2 linked regions of the Aquibium microcysteis genome follow. The protein of the gene in region 1 binds, or shares a complex with, the protein of each later gene. Links are inferred from orthologs where the notes say so. Each region holds a gene or a part of one and is shown on either strand. Other genes may lie near its edges.

Region 1 (8,507 bases):
GGCTTGCGCAGGGCGACCGGCCGGAAGCCGGCCGCTTCGAACACCCGCGTCGAGCCGACGAACAGCCCGACGGATTTCGACTGCTTCGCCTCGTCGATCGGGCAGGCGTCGAGCAGCCGCGCGCCGTTGTCGCGCGCGAAGTCGATGCCGGCGGCCACGAGACGGTGGGACAGTCCCCTGCCCCGCGCCTTCAAGCGGATGAAGAAGCACGAAATGGCCCAGTTCGCGGGATCGGCGACCGCCTCGCCCTCGAGCGGCGCCGAGACCCGGCGCGCATTGTTCCACTCCGGCACGTCCGCGCGCGGCCCGACCTGCATCCAGCCCACCGGCACGCCGTCCTGGAACGCGATCAACCCGGGCGGCGGGCCGGCTTCCACCCGGTTCATCAGGTGTGCCTTGTTGGTCTCGCGGGTGCCGGCACGGCGCCGAGCCGGCGGCAGGCGGAAATAGGTGCACCAGCAGCCGTAGCACGCGCCCTGAGGGCCGAAGAGGTCCTCGAGCGCCGGCCACAGCTCTGCCGTCAGCGGCCGGATGGACGCGTCGGTCGAGGCATCGGTCATCGCGGGCTGTCCATGGCCTGTCTTGCTCCCGTTCCGCAGCTCGACTACTATCCGCATCGTTCACTTTATGTTCGCACTTCATGCCGCGCGCTGTCAACGATCCCTCGGCCGGTTTCTGCCGCGATTGCCTGAGCCCCCAGGTGGATCGGGCCGCACGCCGCTGCGGCCATTGCGGCAGTCCCCGCCTCGTGCGGCATGCGGAGCTTTTCGCTCTTTCCATCGCCCATATCGACTGCGATGCCTTCTATGCGGCGGTCGAGAAGCGCGACCGGCCCGAACTGCGCGACCGCCCGGTCATCATCGGCGGCGGCAAGCGCGGTGTCGTGTCGACCGCGTGCTACATCGCGCGCATCAGCGGTGTTCGATCGGCGATGCCGATGTTCAAGGCGCTCGAAGCCTGTCCCGAAGCCGTCGTCATCAAGCCGGACATGGAGAAATACGCCCGCGTCGGGCGCGAGGTTCGCACCATGATGCAGGCGCTGACACCGCTGGTCGAGCCGATCTCCATCGACGAAGCCTTTCTCGACCTGTCGGGAACGGAGCGGCTGCACGGCATGCCGCCGGCGCTCGTGCTCGCACGGTTTTCGCGCGACGTGGAACGGGAGATCGGCATCTCGGCGTCGATCGGCCTGTCCTACTGCAAGTTCCTTGCGAAGATCGCTTCTGATTTCCAGAAGCCGCGCGGCTTCTCCGTCATCGGCGAGCAGGAAGCGGTGACCTTCCTCGCCGGCAGGCCTGTGACCATGATCTGGGGCGTCGGCAAGGCCTTCGCCGAGGTGCTGGAACGCGACGGCATCCGGACGATCGGCCAGTTGCAGACGATGGAGCGCGGCGACCTGATGAAGCGCTACGGGTCCATGGGCGACCGGCTCTTCCACCTGTCGCGGGGCATGGACGAGCGCAAGGTCCACGCGGAGCACGAGACCAAGAGCGTATCGGCCGAAACCACCTTCGACACCGATCTCGCTTTGCCCGACGATCTCGTGCCCGTGCTGCGCGCCCTGTCGGAAAAGGTCTCCTCCCGGCTGAAGAAGGCGGGCATCGCCGGGCGCACGATCGTGCTGAAGCTCAAGACCAGCGACTTTCGCATCCGCACCCGCAACCGCCAGCTGGCAGACCCGACGCGGCTCGCCGACCGCATCTTCTCGACCGGCCTCGAACTGCTGCGCAAGGAGACCGACGGCACCCGCTACCGGCTGATCGGCATCGGCGTCAGCGACCTGTCCGATGCCGACCGCGCCGATCCGCCCGATCTCGTCGACGTCAGCGCTCGCAAGCGAGCGCTCGCGGAGGGCGCCATCGACAGGCTGCGCGACAAGTTCGGCACGGTGGCCGTCGAGACGGGCTACACTTTCGGAAGAGGCCGCAACGCCCGCCCGCAGCGCCAGGGCGACGGCTGACGAAGCCCGTCCGCCGTCGGCCGATCCGGAGGCGACGACCGGATCCCCGAGCGTCGCGAGGTTGACGGGCGTAACATCATAACATATCGAATGCCGGGCCGCAGCTTCGCCGGCCGATGATGCCATGACAGAACCCGTTCTCGCCTTCCGCGACCTGACGCTCGGCTATGATCGCCATCCCGCCGTCCACCATCTGACGGGCGACGTGGCGCGCGGCTCGCTGACGGCCGTCGTCGGACCGAACGGGTCCGGCAAGTCGACGCTGATGAAGGGCATCGTCGGCGTTCTCGCGCCGCTGGGCGGCGAGGTGGGCGTCGCGCCCGGCACGCGCATCGCCTATCTCGCCCAGCAGTCCGAGATCGACCGCTCCTTTCCCGCCCGCGTCATCGACCTCGTGCGCCTGGGCCTCTGGGGCAAGCGCGGCCTGCTCGGCCGCTACGACCGGACCGACCACGCCAATTGCCGCAAGGCGCTGCAGGCGGTCGGGCTCGAAGGATTCCAGGAACGTCCGCTCGACACGCTGTCCGGTGGCCAGCTGCAGCGCGCGCTGTTCGCCCGCGTGCTCGTCCAGGACGCCGACCTGATCCTGCTCGACGAACCCTTCAACGCCATCGACGCCAACACCGTCGCCGATCTCGTCGCGCTCATCCGCCTCTGGCATGGCGAGGAGCGAACGATCCTGGTCGTCGCACACGACCTCGATCTCGTCCGGCGCCATTTCCCGCAGACGCTGATCCTGTCGCGGCGCAAGGTGGCGTGGGGGCCGACGTCGGAGGTGCTGGTCCCGGAAAACCTCGCCCGCGCCCGCAATTTCGACGAGGCCTGGAGCGACGACGCCCCCTGGTGCGAGCCCGACCATGTGCATGCCGGAGACGGCGAGCCGCACGCGCACCATCACCATGGAGAAGAGCCGCATGGGCATGTCTCGCGCCACGGCACCGGCGCGCGTCCGCACGGCCTGTCGTGATCCCGAACATGATCGATTTCCTCGTCGGCCCCTTCCTCGAATTCGCCTTCATGCAGCGCGCGCTGCTCGGCGCGGTCATGCTGTCGCTCGCCTCCTGCCCTGTCGGCGTCTTCCTGATGCTTCGGCGGATGAGCCTCGCCGGCGACGCGATGGCTCACGCCATCCTGCCGGGCGCCGCGGTCGGCTTCCTGCTCTATGGCCTGGCGATCGTTCCGATGACCATCGGCGGTCTCGTCGCGGGCGTCGTCGTGGCGCTGGGAGCCGGCGCGGTATCGCGCTTCACGCTGCAGAAGGAGGACGCCTCGCTTGCCGCCTTCTACCTGATCTCGCTGGCGCTCGGCGTCATGATCGTGTCGCTGCGCGGGTCGAGCGTCGACCTGATGCACGTGCTGTTCGGCACCGTGCTCGCCCTCAACGACGAGGCGCTGACGCTGATCGGCGCGATCTGCGGCATCACGCTGGTGACGCTCGCCATTCTCTGGCGCGGCCTCGTGGCCGAATGCCTCGACCCGCTCTTCCTGCGCTCGGTGAGTCGCATCGGCACGGTGGTCCACTTCGCTTTCCTGGCGCTCGTCGTGCTGAACCTCGTCGGCGGCTTCCAGGCGCTCGGCACCCTGCTGTCGGTCGGCCTGATGATGCTGCCCGCGGCGGCGGCCCGGTTCTGGACGACGCGGGTCGGACCGATGTGCGTCCTGGCGGTGGCGATCGGGCTGGCGTCGAGCCTGTCCGGCCTGCTCCTCTCCTACCATGCCGCGCTGCCGTCCGGGCCGTCGATCGTGCTGTCGGCCGGCGCCGCCTATCTTCTGTCGATCCTGTTCGGCACGCGCGGCATCATGGCCGTGCGCAGCCGGCACCGCCACAAGGCTGCGTGACCGTCTATTCGTGCCGCAGCGCCTCGATCGGATCGAGACGCGCGCCCCGCAGCGCCGGGAAGAAGCCGAACACCATGCCGATCATCGCCGAGAAGCCGAAGGCCATCAGCACGATGAGCAGCGACGGGCTGAACGGGATCGACAGCGCGTAGGCGACGGCGCCGGCGATCCCCAGGCCGAGCAGGACGCCCGTCAGCCCGCCGATCGCCGAGAGCACGGTCGCTTCCACGAGGAACTGCAGCAGGATGTGCTTCTCGTGCGCGCCGATGGCCAGCCTTATGCCGATCTCGCGCGTCCGCTCGGTCACCGACACCAGCATGATGTTCATTATGCCGATGCCGCCGACGAGCAGCGACACGCCCGCAACCGCGCCCAGCATGCCGGTCATGGCTGTCGTCGCGCTGGCCATCGCCTCGGCCACCTGCGTCATGTCGCGCACCGTGAAGTCGTCGTCGGCATCGGGCGCCACGCGGCGGCTCTCGCGCAGGAGGTCCTCCATGTCCGACTGGATCTGCGAGGTCGCGACGCCGTCGCGGCCGGCGACATAGATCGTCTCGATGTCGCGGTCGCCCGCGATCCGCCGCTGGAAGGCTGCGAGCGGCATCATCACGACGTTGTCCTGGTCCTGCCCGAACCCAGAGAAGCCCTTGGACTCCAGAAGCCCGATCACCTTGCAACTCATCTGCCTGACGCGGATCGTGGCGCCCTCCGGATTGCCGGCGCCGAAGAACTGCCGGCTAATGGTCGTGCCGATGATGCAGACGTTGGTGCCTGCGCGCAGCTCCGAATCGTTGAAGACGCGGCCGGCGCTCAGCGTCCAGTTGCGCGCCGTGAAGTAGGCGTCGTCCGTGCCGGTCACGGCCGACAGCAGGCTCTCGGTGCCGTAGACCACGCGCACCATCGACTGCGAGGCGGCAGACACCGCCTCGACCCCGTCGAGCTTGGTCGCGAGGATCTCGTGATCCTTCTGCGACAGCGGCCGCGCCTGGTTGCGCGGCCCGCCCGGTCCGCTGTCGGCGCCCGATCGCACCACGAGCAGGTTGGAGCCGAGCTTGCCGATGTCGGCCTTCACCTTCTCGGTGGTTCCCGAGCCGATGGTGATCATGGCGATGACGGCCGCCACGCCGATCACGATGCCGAGCAGCGTCAGGAAGGAGCGCAGCGCATTGCGCCGCACCGAGGTGAGAGCCAGCCGGACGGCTTCCCAGATCACGTCGCCATCTCCTCGACACGCGTGTCGGAGGCGACCCTGCCGTCGACGAATTTCAGCTGGCGCTCGGCATAGGCGGCGATGTCGGCCTCGTGCGTCACCATCACCACCGTCAGGCCGTTCTCGCGGTTGAGTTCGATCAGCAGTTCCATGATCTCGTGACTGCGCGCGGTGTCGAGATTGCCGGTCGGCTCGTCGGCGAGCAGCAGTGTCGGCTCCGACACGATCGCCCGGGCGATCGCGACGCGCTGCTGCTGGCCGCCGGAGAGTTCGCCCGGCGTGTGGTTCGCCCGGCCCGCCAGCCCCACCCGATCGAGTGCGGCGAGCGCACGGCTTCGTCGTTCGCGCGCGGGCACGCCGCGATAGATCAGCGGCAGCTCGACGTTCTCCGCCGCGGTGGTGCGCGCCAGCAGGTTGTAGCCCTGGAAGACGAAGCCGATGTAGAGATTACGCAGGATTGCCCGGCGCCCCCGGTCGAGCCGCCCCGCATCGATGCCTTCGAAGCCGTAGACGCCGCGCGTCGGCGTGTCGAGGCAGCCGATGATGTTCATGGCGGTCGACTTGCCCGATCCCGACGGCCCCATGATCGCGACGAAGTCGCCGCGCACGATCTCGAGGTCGACGCCCGCCAGCGCATTCACCGCCGCCTCGCCGTGCCCGTAGGTCTTCCAGACGTCGGAGAAGGAGAGGAGCGGCGCCGTCATCGGGCGGCGTCCGAGCCGCTGCGGGTCGCGACGATGACCGGATCGCCCTCGTCGAGACCCGACAGGATCTCCGTATCCTCGCCGTCGGTGGCGCCCGTACGGACGCGGGTCGCCACCGGCGCCCCGTCGCGCAGGACGTGGAGAATGCGGCTGCCGTCGCTGGCGACCGTGGGGCTGCGCCGTTCGAACATCCGCCCCATGCGCCGGCCGCCGAACAGGCTGTCGAGGCTCCAGCCGCTGGACTGCTCGGTGGGTGGCGGACGGAACCGGAAGGCGGCGCTCGGCACCGTCAGCACGCCTGCTGCCTCGCGCGTCACGATCGTCACCGTCGCCGTCATGCCGGGCCGCAGCGACAAGTCCTGGTTGTCCACCGACAGCTTGGCGTCGTAGGTCACGACGTTGTCGGTCGTGACCGAGGCGAAGGAAATGTCGGAGATGGTCGCGTCGAAGCTCCGGTCGGGATAGGCGTCGACGGTGAAGCGCGCCTTCTGGCCTTTCCTCACCGCGCCGATGTCGGCCTCGTCGATGGCGGCCTCCAGCACCATCGTCTTCAGGTCTTCCGCGATGACGAACAGCACCGGCGCCGACAGCGACGAGGCCACCGTCTGGCCCGGATCGACGTCGCGCGTCAAAACGATGCCGTCGATGGGCGCATAGATCGTGCTCTTGGCGAGATCGGTCTCCTGGATCTTCAGGTCGGCGGCGGCGATGGCGACGTTGGCGTCGGCGATGGCCACCGCACTCTGCGCCCTGTCCCGGGTGGCGACGGCGCTCTCCAGCGCCTGATCCGCGACCATGCCTCGCGCAGACAGGCTCTGCGACCGGGTCAGCGTCTGCTCGCTTTCGGTCAGCGTGGTACGGGCGTCGGCGAGCCTCGCCTCGGCGGCCTTCAGGGAGGCCCTCGCGCGCTCGACCTGCGCGGCCCGGCTGGTCGTGTCGAGCGAGGCCAGGACGTCGCCCCGGGCGATCTCCTGGTTCTCGACCACGTCGACCGACCGGATTACGCCCGACAATTCGCTGGAGACGTCCACCTGGGTCAGCGGCTGCAGCGTGCCGGTGGCCGAGACCTCGATGGTGAGGTTGCCGCGCGCGACGGGCACCGTCTGGAACGCCACGACCGGCGTGGCCTGCCCCGCGCCCCACCAGGCATAGAGGCCGATGCCTGCGGCAAGCACGAGCGCGCCCAGGACGAGCCAGCGCCACCGGCGCCGCGGCGCCTTGCCGCCCGGCTGCAGGCCGAGCGTCTGTTCGATCGACGCTGCCCGCGGCGGTTTCGGCTTCTCGACGATCTGGTCCATGACCGGCCCTTCTGCCCCGCGACGTCGCCCGGATCCGGCGGCCCGGCAAGCGACGCCGTGAACGTCCCGTTCGGCATTGAGATCGGGCCGGCCGTTTCCGTATACAAGTTAATTCTTGCTCATCTTTGCGCCGGATCAGGTCGCAGCGCGCCGGCGGCGATCCGGAAAAGCCACGATCAAGCGCGGAACGGGACGGCGCCCGGCGCCATCTCCGCAAAAGTTGATCGCACGTGCGGTCGTCGTCCCACGGCTGCGCCCTATCCTGCCCTTTCCCGCCGCAGGTGCTGCGGACGGACATCCGGCAAAACCCGAAGAGGAACACGACATGACGATCACGCGACGCGAAACGCTCGGACTGGGCCTGGCAGCCGTTACGAGCCTCGGCTTCGGCACGGTCATGCCCTTCGCAGCACGTGCCCAGTCGGGCGGCGGCGACGGCTACGAGGTCGAGGGCGGCACCATCACCATCCACCCGATCGCGCACGCCTCCTTCGTCATGACGACGCCGTCGATGACGATCTACTGTGACCCGGTCGGCGAGGCCTCCGCCTATTCCGCGCACGCCGCGCCCGACCTGATCCTGATCACCCACGAGCACGGCGACCACTACAAGCCCGACACGCTGGCCGCCCTCGTCGGCGAGAGCACCAGGCTCGTCACCAATCCCGCCGTCTTCGCCATGCTGGCCGAGGACCTGAAGGCGAAGGCGACCGCCATCGCCAATGGCGAGACGACGACGGTGGACGGCATGGCGATCGAGGCGGTCCCGGCCTACAACACCACCGAGGAGCGTCTGAAGTACCACCCCAAGGGCCGCGACAATGGCTACGTGCTGACGATCGGCGGCCGCCGCGTCTACATCGCCGGCGACACCGAGGATACGCCGGAGATGCGTGCGCTGGAGGACATCTTCATCGCCTTCCTGCCGATGAACCTGCCCTTCACCATGACCGTCGACCAGGCGGCTTCCGCCGTGGCGGAATTCAAGCCGGCCTACGTCTATCCCTACCACTACCGCGACAGCGACCCGCAGACCTTTGCCGACAAGGTCGCGGCGTCAGACGCCGAGACCGAGGTGGTGATGGGGCCGTGGTACGGCTGAGCGCGCCGCGCGGCCCCGCGCGATCACGACCGCCTGGCCGGCGCCGCGAACCGCCGGCCGCGCGATGCCGGCCGGCCGGCGCTGGCTGAATCACTGACCGGCAAAGACCGGTCACCGCAAAGCCGGCCGGAACCCTCCGGCCGGCTTTTCGTTGTCCCGCCTCTCTCAGCCATGACCCGGAGCCCGCCCCATGGACGTCGTCCGCATCCTCGCCGCCATCATCCTGCCGCCCCTCGGCGTCTTCCTGCAGGTCGGCCTCGGGCTGCACTTCTGGTTGAACATCCTGTTGACGATCCTCGGCTACGTGCCTGGAATCATTCATGCGGTGTGGGTGGTGGTGAAGAAGTAAGGCGGGGATGACGCGTTCTACGTGAAGTCGGCCAGCCGCAGATCC
Region 2 (4,943 bases), 2.9 Mb from region 1 along the record:
GCGACAGCACCAGCCCCACCAGCAGCGCCTTCTGCTCGCCGGTCGAGCAGAGTTCGGCAGGCATGTCCTTCGGCCGGTGGCGCACCAGCAGGTCCGAGCGGTGCGGCCCCTCCAGGGTCCGCCCGGCAGCGCGGTCGCGCTCCCGGCCGCGGGCAAGTCGTTCCCGGAATTCCTCCTCCGCATCGAGTGCGGCACCCGAGGCGAGGCCTGCCTCCAGGACGCCCGAGAGCGCCAGATCCGCTCTGGGGAACGGGCCGTTGTCGGGGGTACGTTCGCTCATGGCCTTCAGCAGCCGAACCATCTCGACGCGGGCGGCCGCGATCGCCGCGCCCGTCTCGGCCATCTGAGTCTCGATCGCCCCGAACCAGGCGTCGTTCCGCGAGCCCTCGGCCAGCAGGCGGTTGCGGCCGCGCATCGCCTTCTCGTAGTCGAGCGCGCGGCGGCCATGGCCCGGATCGATCGTCAGCACCAGCCGGTCTAGGAAGCGGCGGCGGTCCGACGCCGGGCCGGTGAAGAGGCCGTCCATCGCCGGCGTGAGCCACATCACCCGCAGCCACTCCAGCATGTCGTCGGCCGAACGGGCCGGAGCGCCGTTGATGCGCACCTTGCGGATGCCGGCCTCGGTCTCCGGATCCCCTCCGCCCGCGCCGGTGCCGATCTCCGTCTCGCCGTGTCGGCCAGCGATACGCGCATGCACGACGAAACCGCCCGGCGCGCCTGCGCGCGCCATTTCCGCATAGGTCGCGCGGCGCAGGCCCCGACCCGGCGAGAACAGGGATATGGCTTCGAGGAGGTTTGTCTTGCCGGCGCCGTTGTCGCCCGTCAGGACGACCGCCCCCGGCGACAGATCGACGGTTAGCGCGGCGTAGTTGCGAAAATCGGTCAGCTTCAGCCTGCCGATGTTCACCGCGGGCGGTCGGCCCCGGTCGGTCGCATCGCCCGGCACGGAGGTCAGACGCGCATCGGCATCAGGACATAGAGGGTCTGCTGGTCGGCGGTGTCGTTGATGAGGGTGGGCGAACCCGCATCCGCCAGCATGAACTGCGCATGGGCACCGCCGAGCTGGGCGGCCACGTCCAGCAGATAGCGGGCGTTGAAGCCGATCTCGATGGGGTCGGATTCGTAGTCGGCCGCGATTTCCTCGACCGCACTGCCGGAATCGGGATTGTTGACCGTCAGGGTCACCTGCCCGTCGGCGATCGCCAGCTTCACCGCTCGCCCGCGTTCCGACGAGATGGTGGAGACGCGGTCCACCGCCGCCGCGAAGCTCTGGCGATCGATGATCAGGCGCTTGTCGTTGCCGGACGGGATCACGCGCTGGTAATCCGGGAAGGTACCGTCGATCAGCTTCGACGTCAGCACGACGCTGCCGATGGTGAAGCGGATCTTGGTGTCCGAGAGTTCGACCACGACCTTGATGTCGGGATTGTCGACGAGCTTCTGCAACTCGCTCACGGTCTTGCGCGGAATGATGACGCCCGGCATGCCTTCCGACCCGGCCGGCGCCTCGATCTCGGCACGCGCGAGCCGGTGGCCGTCGGTGGCGACCGAGCGCAGCATCAGCTTTCCGCCGGATTCATGGGCGTGCAGGAATATGCCGTTCAGATAGTAGCGGGTCTCCTCGGTGGAGATGGCGAACTGCGTCTTGTCGACGAGCCCCTTCAGGGCCGGCGCATCGAGCCGGAAGATGTGCGAGAAGGAGCCCGCAGTGAGTTCCGGGAAATCCGATTGCGGCAGGCACTGCAGCTTGAAGCTCGAGCGGCCGGAGGTGACCGTCATGGAGTGGCCGTCGGCATCGGTGCGCAGCATCACCTCCGAACCGTCAGGCAGCTTGCGCACGATGTCGTAGAGCAGATGAGCCGGCACCGTCGTCGCCCCCGCCTGCTCGACCTGCGCCGGTGTCGCCTCCGTCACCTCGAGGTCGAGATCGGTGGCCTTCATCTCGAGGACGGCACCACCTTCGGCCTTGAGCAGCACGTTGGAGAGGATCGGGATCGTGTTGCGCCGCTCCACCACGCGATGCACGTGGTTGAGGGACTTCAGGAGGTTGGTACGTTCGAGGGTGACGCGCATGACGGACTGGTCTCGTGGTCGGGGCTGCTTCGGCGGGAAGCACAGAAACGAACGGCCCGCGTTCCGGGCCGGCAAGAATGGCAAAATGACAGGAAAAACGACATGAAGGCAAGCCCGCGCGGCAGGCCGGCCCCCGCTGCGCAGGCTTTCCCCGGGATTCTCCCCCGAGGGAGTACCACTCGGGGGGCGGTAACCGGCTCAGGCCTGGTCGTTGATCAGCCTGCGCAGGAGTTCCAGTTCCTGCTCCAGCTTCTCGTCGGTGCCCGACAGGGTCTCGATCTTGCGCACGGCGTGAAGAACCGTCGTGTGATCCCTGCCCCCGAACCGGCGGCCGATCTCGGGCAGAGAGCGCGGCGTCATGACCTTTGCGAGGTACATGGCGACCTGCCGCGGCTTCACGATGGTGCGCGTGCGGCGGTTGGACAGCAACTCGGTCTTCGACACGTTGTAGTGGCGCGCCACGATGCGCTGGATGTCCTCGATGCGGATGCGCTTCGGATCCCCGGTGCGGAACATGTGTCCCAGCAGTTCGTCGATGCGGTCGATCGACAGGTCGGGCTCGAAGGACTGCCGGAACAGCAGCTGGTTGAAGGCTCCTTCCAGTTCGCGGCCGCTGCCGGTCACCGTGCGGGCGACGTGCTCCAGGATCTCCTCGGAGATGGAGAGCGACGGATCGTCCTGGCGTGCCGCATCCAGGCGCTGCCTGAGCATGGAGAGACGCATCGGCATGTCCGGCGCAGACATCTCGAGCGAGACTCCGCCCTGCAGCCGCGAGCGGACCCGGGGTTCCAGCGATTCCAGCTCGGAGGCGGGACGATCGGCCGCCACGACCACCTGCTTGGCGCTGTCGAGCAGCATGTTGATGAGATGGCAGAACTCGTGCTGGATCGACTTGCCCTGCAGGAACTGCATGTCGTCGATGATGAGGAGGTCGATGTCGCGAAGCTGTTCCTTGAGGGTCAGCGCGTTGTTGTCGCGGATCGCGGTCGCGAAGCGCCACATGAAGTACTCGGCGGTGAGGTAGACCACGCGCGAGGCAGGACGCCGCGCCAGCGATTCCGCCGCGATCGCCTGCAGGAGATGGGTCTTGCCGAGACCGACGGAGGCGTGGACGAAGAGCGGATTGAAGCGCACCGACCCGGTCGCGTTCTCTGCCACCGTGCGGGCGGCGGCGAAGGCGACCCGGTTGGACGGCCCGTCGACGAAAGACTCGAAGGTGTAACGTCCGTCGAGAGGCGAACCGAGGATGTTCTGCCGGGCGGATGCCTCCGGTGCCGACCGCGGCTGCGCGGGCCGAGACGGGTTCACCGTGCCGGACAGGAGCGCAGCCTGTGACGCGCGCGGCGGTGTCCTGGGCTTCACGTCCTCCACGTCCATCGCGCCGCGGGAGGCCCGCGTGGCGCTCCGGACGATGATCTCGAGGCGCAACAGGCCCTCGTCTTCAGCCTTCCAGATCTCGGTGATGAGAGAGAGATAGTGGTTGTTGATCCAGGACCGCAGGAACGCCGTCGGAACCGACAGCCGGACCACACCGCGCGAAGCCTCCGCAAGCTTCATGCGCCCGAACCAGCTGGAGTAGACGTCCGCGCCAAGCCGGGCCTGCAGTTGGGCACGGAGCTTCTCGAAGATCGAGCCGGCTTCCGACCCCGCGTCGTCCATCACCGGTTCTCCGCCACTTTCTGGAATGAACGGAAGCGCCGCCTCGGCTCCCGTCTCAATGCCGCCAAACATGTCCTCGTTCCTTCTCATCGTCGTCTTCATCGCAACAGCGTACCCCTCGCGCACCGCATGGCCATGCGCGTGTTCCTCGTATTTCCGCGGCGTACTGCCGCTTTGCGTGTTACACGACCCCTGCCGATCTCGAAGCGACCGACGTACCCACTCGTACCCGGCAATGCCGGTCCCCGTACCGCTCCCAGCACGAAGCTCCGCGAAGACCGCCGGAACTACTCCCGGACGTCCCCATCCTCGCCTGACCTCGTGGCGACGGCAAACGCCGCATCGAAGAGGAAAATTCTCCCGTGCACCGGATCGCTCCGGCGTTCTGCATCGGTTCAAATTTCCTGGGATTTTGGGCCTCCGGGCCCGCCCCTTTCGATGTCCGGACCTTAGAAAAATGGCCTTGCGAGAGCAAGTCCGAGTTTCACGGTTTTTTAAGCACGGAGCCCTTGCAGAGGGCCGATTCGCGGGCGCGGAAACCCGAGTCCCTCGTTATCTCATTTGGAATCAACCCCTTTTGCCGGGACTGGAAAATCGGTCGCGAGCCTTAAAATTTTTCGCAACTTTCAGCTTGACACGGGTTATTCCCGGAGGCTGTCGCCGATGGCTTGACAACCTGTGGACAACCTCCCGCAACTATTTGTTTTATATGTGTTTTCCACGACGGAAAAATCAATGCGGCCCGATGGACCGGACGATCGGCGGGAAGGTTTGCGGGGGCGCCGGCAAAGCATAGCCGGTTCCCCTGCGGAAGAGAGGAAAACGCCACCGACAAGTTTGACGGCAAACAAAAAACCCGGCCTTGCGACCGGGTTTGGCAGATCGAGCCGATGGATCGGCCGACGACGTGAGATCAGGCCTCGAGCGCCTTCAGGCGCTGCGCCAGACGAGACACCTTCCGCGACGCCGTGTTGCGATGGAGGACACCCTTGGTCGCGGCACGCATGAGCTCGGGCTGCGCGGCACGAAACGCATCCTCGGCAGCCGAACGGTCGCCGGCAGCCAGAGCCTCCTCGACCTTGCGCACGAAAGTCCTGACCCGCGAACGGCGGTTCTTGTTGATGGCCGTGCGGCTCGCGATCTTGCGCGTTGCCTTCTTGGCCGAGCTCGTATTGGCCATATCGCCTCTCTCATTCTTCAGACGGACACGC

The links.
Region 2: the proteins of IAI54_RS08465 (region 1) and dnaN are in contact, whole or in part, in a solved structure (PDB 1OK7), measured with the Escherichia coli proteins. The link is inferred for Aquibium microcysteis from one-to-one orthologs.

Annotation. Positions count from the first base shown.
Region 1 is NZ_CP061080.1:1,845,758-1,854,264, forward strand. The notes cover bases 1-2,800. They hold IAI54_RS08465 (DNA polymerase IV), read left to right. Parts: upstream 1-640; coding sequence 641-1,960; downstream 1,961-2,800. Other genes in these bases: IAI54_RS08460 (GNAT family N-acetyltransferase), read right to left, coding at 1-560; aztA (zinc ABC transporter ATP-binding protein AztA), read left to right, coding at 2,085-2,800. Outside these bases: more of aztA, read left to right, coding at 2,801-2,927; zinc ABC transporter permease AztB, read left to right, coding at 2,936-3,799; IAI54_RS08480 (ABC transporter permease), read right to left, coding at 3,804-5,012; IAI54_RS08485 (ABC transporter ATP-binding protein), read right to left, coding at 5,009-5,713; IAI54_RS08490 (efflux RND transporter periplasmic adaptor subunit), read right to left, coding at 5,710-7,011; IAI54_RS08495 (MBL fold metallo-hydrolase), read left to right, coding at 7,337-8,113; IAI54_RS08500 (YqaE/Pmp3 family membrane protein), read left to right, coding at 8,304-8,462; IAI54_RS08505 (Uma2 family endonuclease), read right to left, coding at 8,480-8,507. UniProt on the Escherichia coli protein: Poorly processive, error-prone DNA polymerase involved in translesion repair and untargeted mutagenesis. Copies undamaged DNA at stalled replication forks, which arise in vivo from mismatched or misaligned primer ends.
Region 2 is NZ_CP061080.1:4,784,933-4,789,875, reverse strand. The notes cover bases 13-2,983. They hold dnaN (DNA polymerase III subunit beta), read right to left. Parts: upstream 2,074-2,983; coding sequence 952-2,073; downstream 13-951. Other genes in these bases: dnaA (chromosomal replication initiator protein DnaA), read right to left, coding at 2,272-2,983; recF (DNA replication/repair protein RecF), read right to left, coding at 13-907. Outside these bases: more of recF, read right to left, coding at 1-12; more of dnaA, read right to left, coding at 2,984-3,732; rpsT (30S ribosomal protein S20), read right to left, coding at 4,646-4,912. UniProt on the Escherichia coli protein: Confers DNA tethering and processivity to DNA polymerases and other proteins. Acts as a clamp, forming a ring around DNA (a reaction catalyzed by the clamp-loading complex) which diffuses in an ATP-independent manner freely and bidirectionally along dsDNA.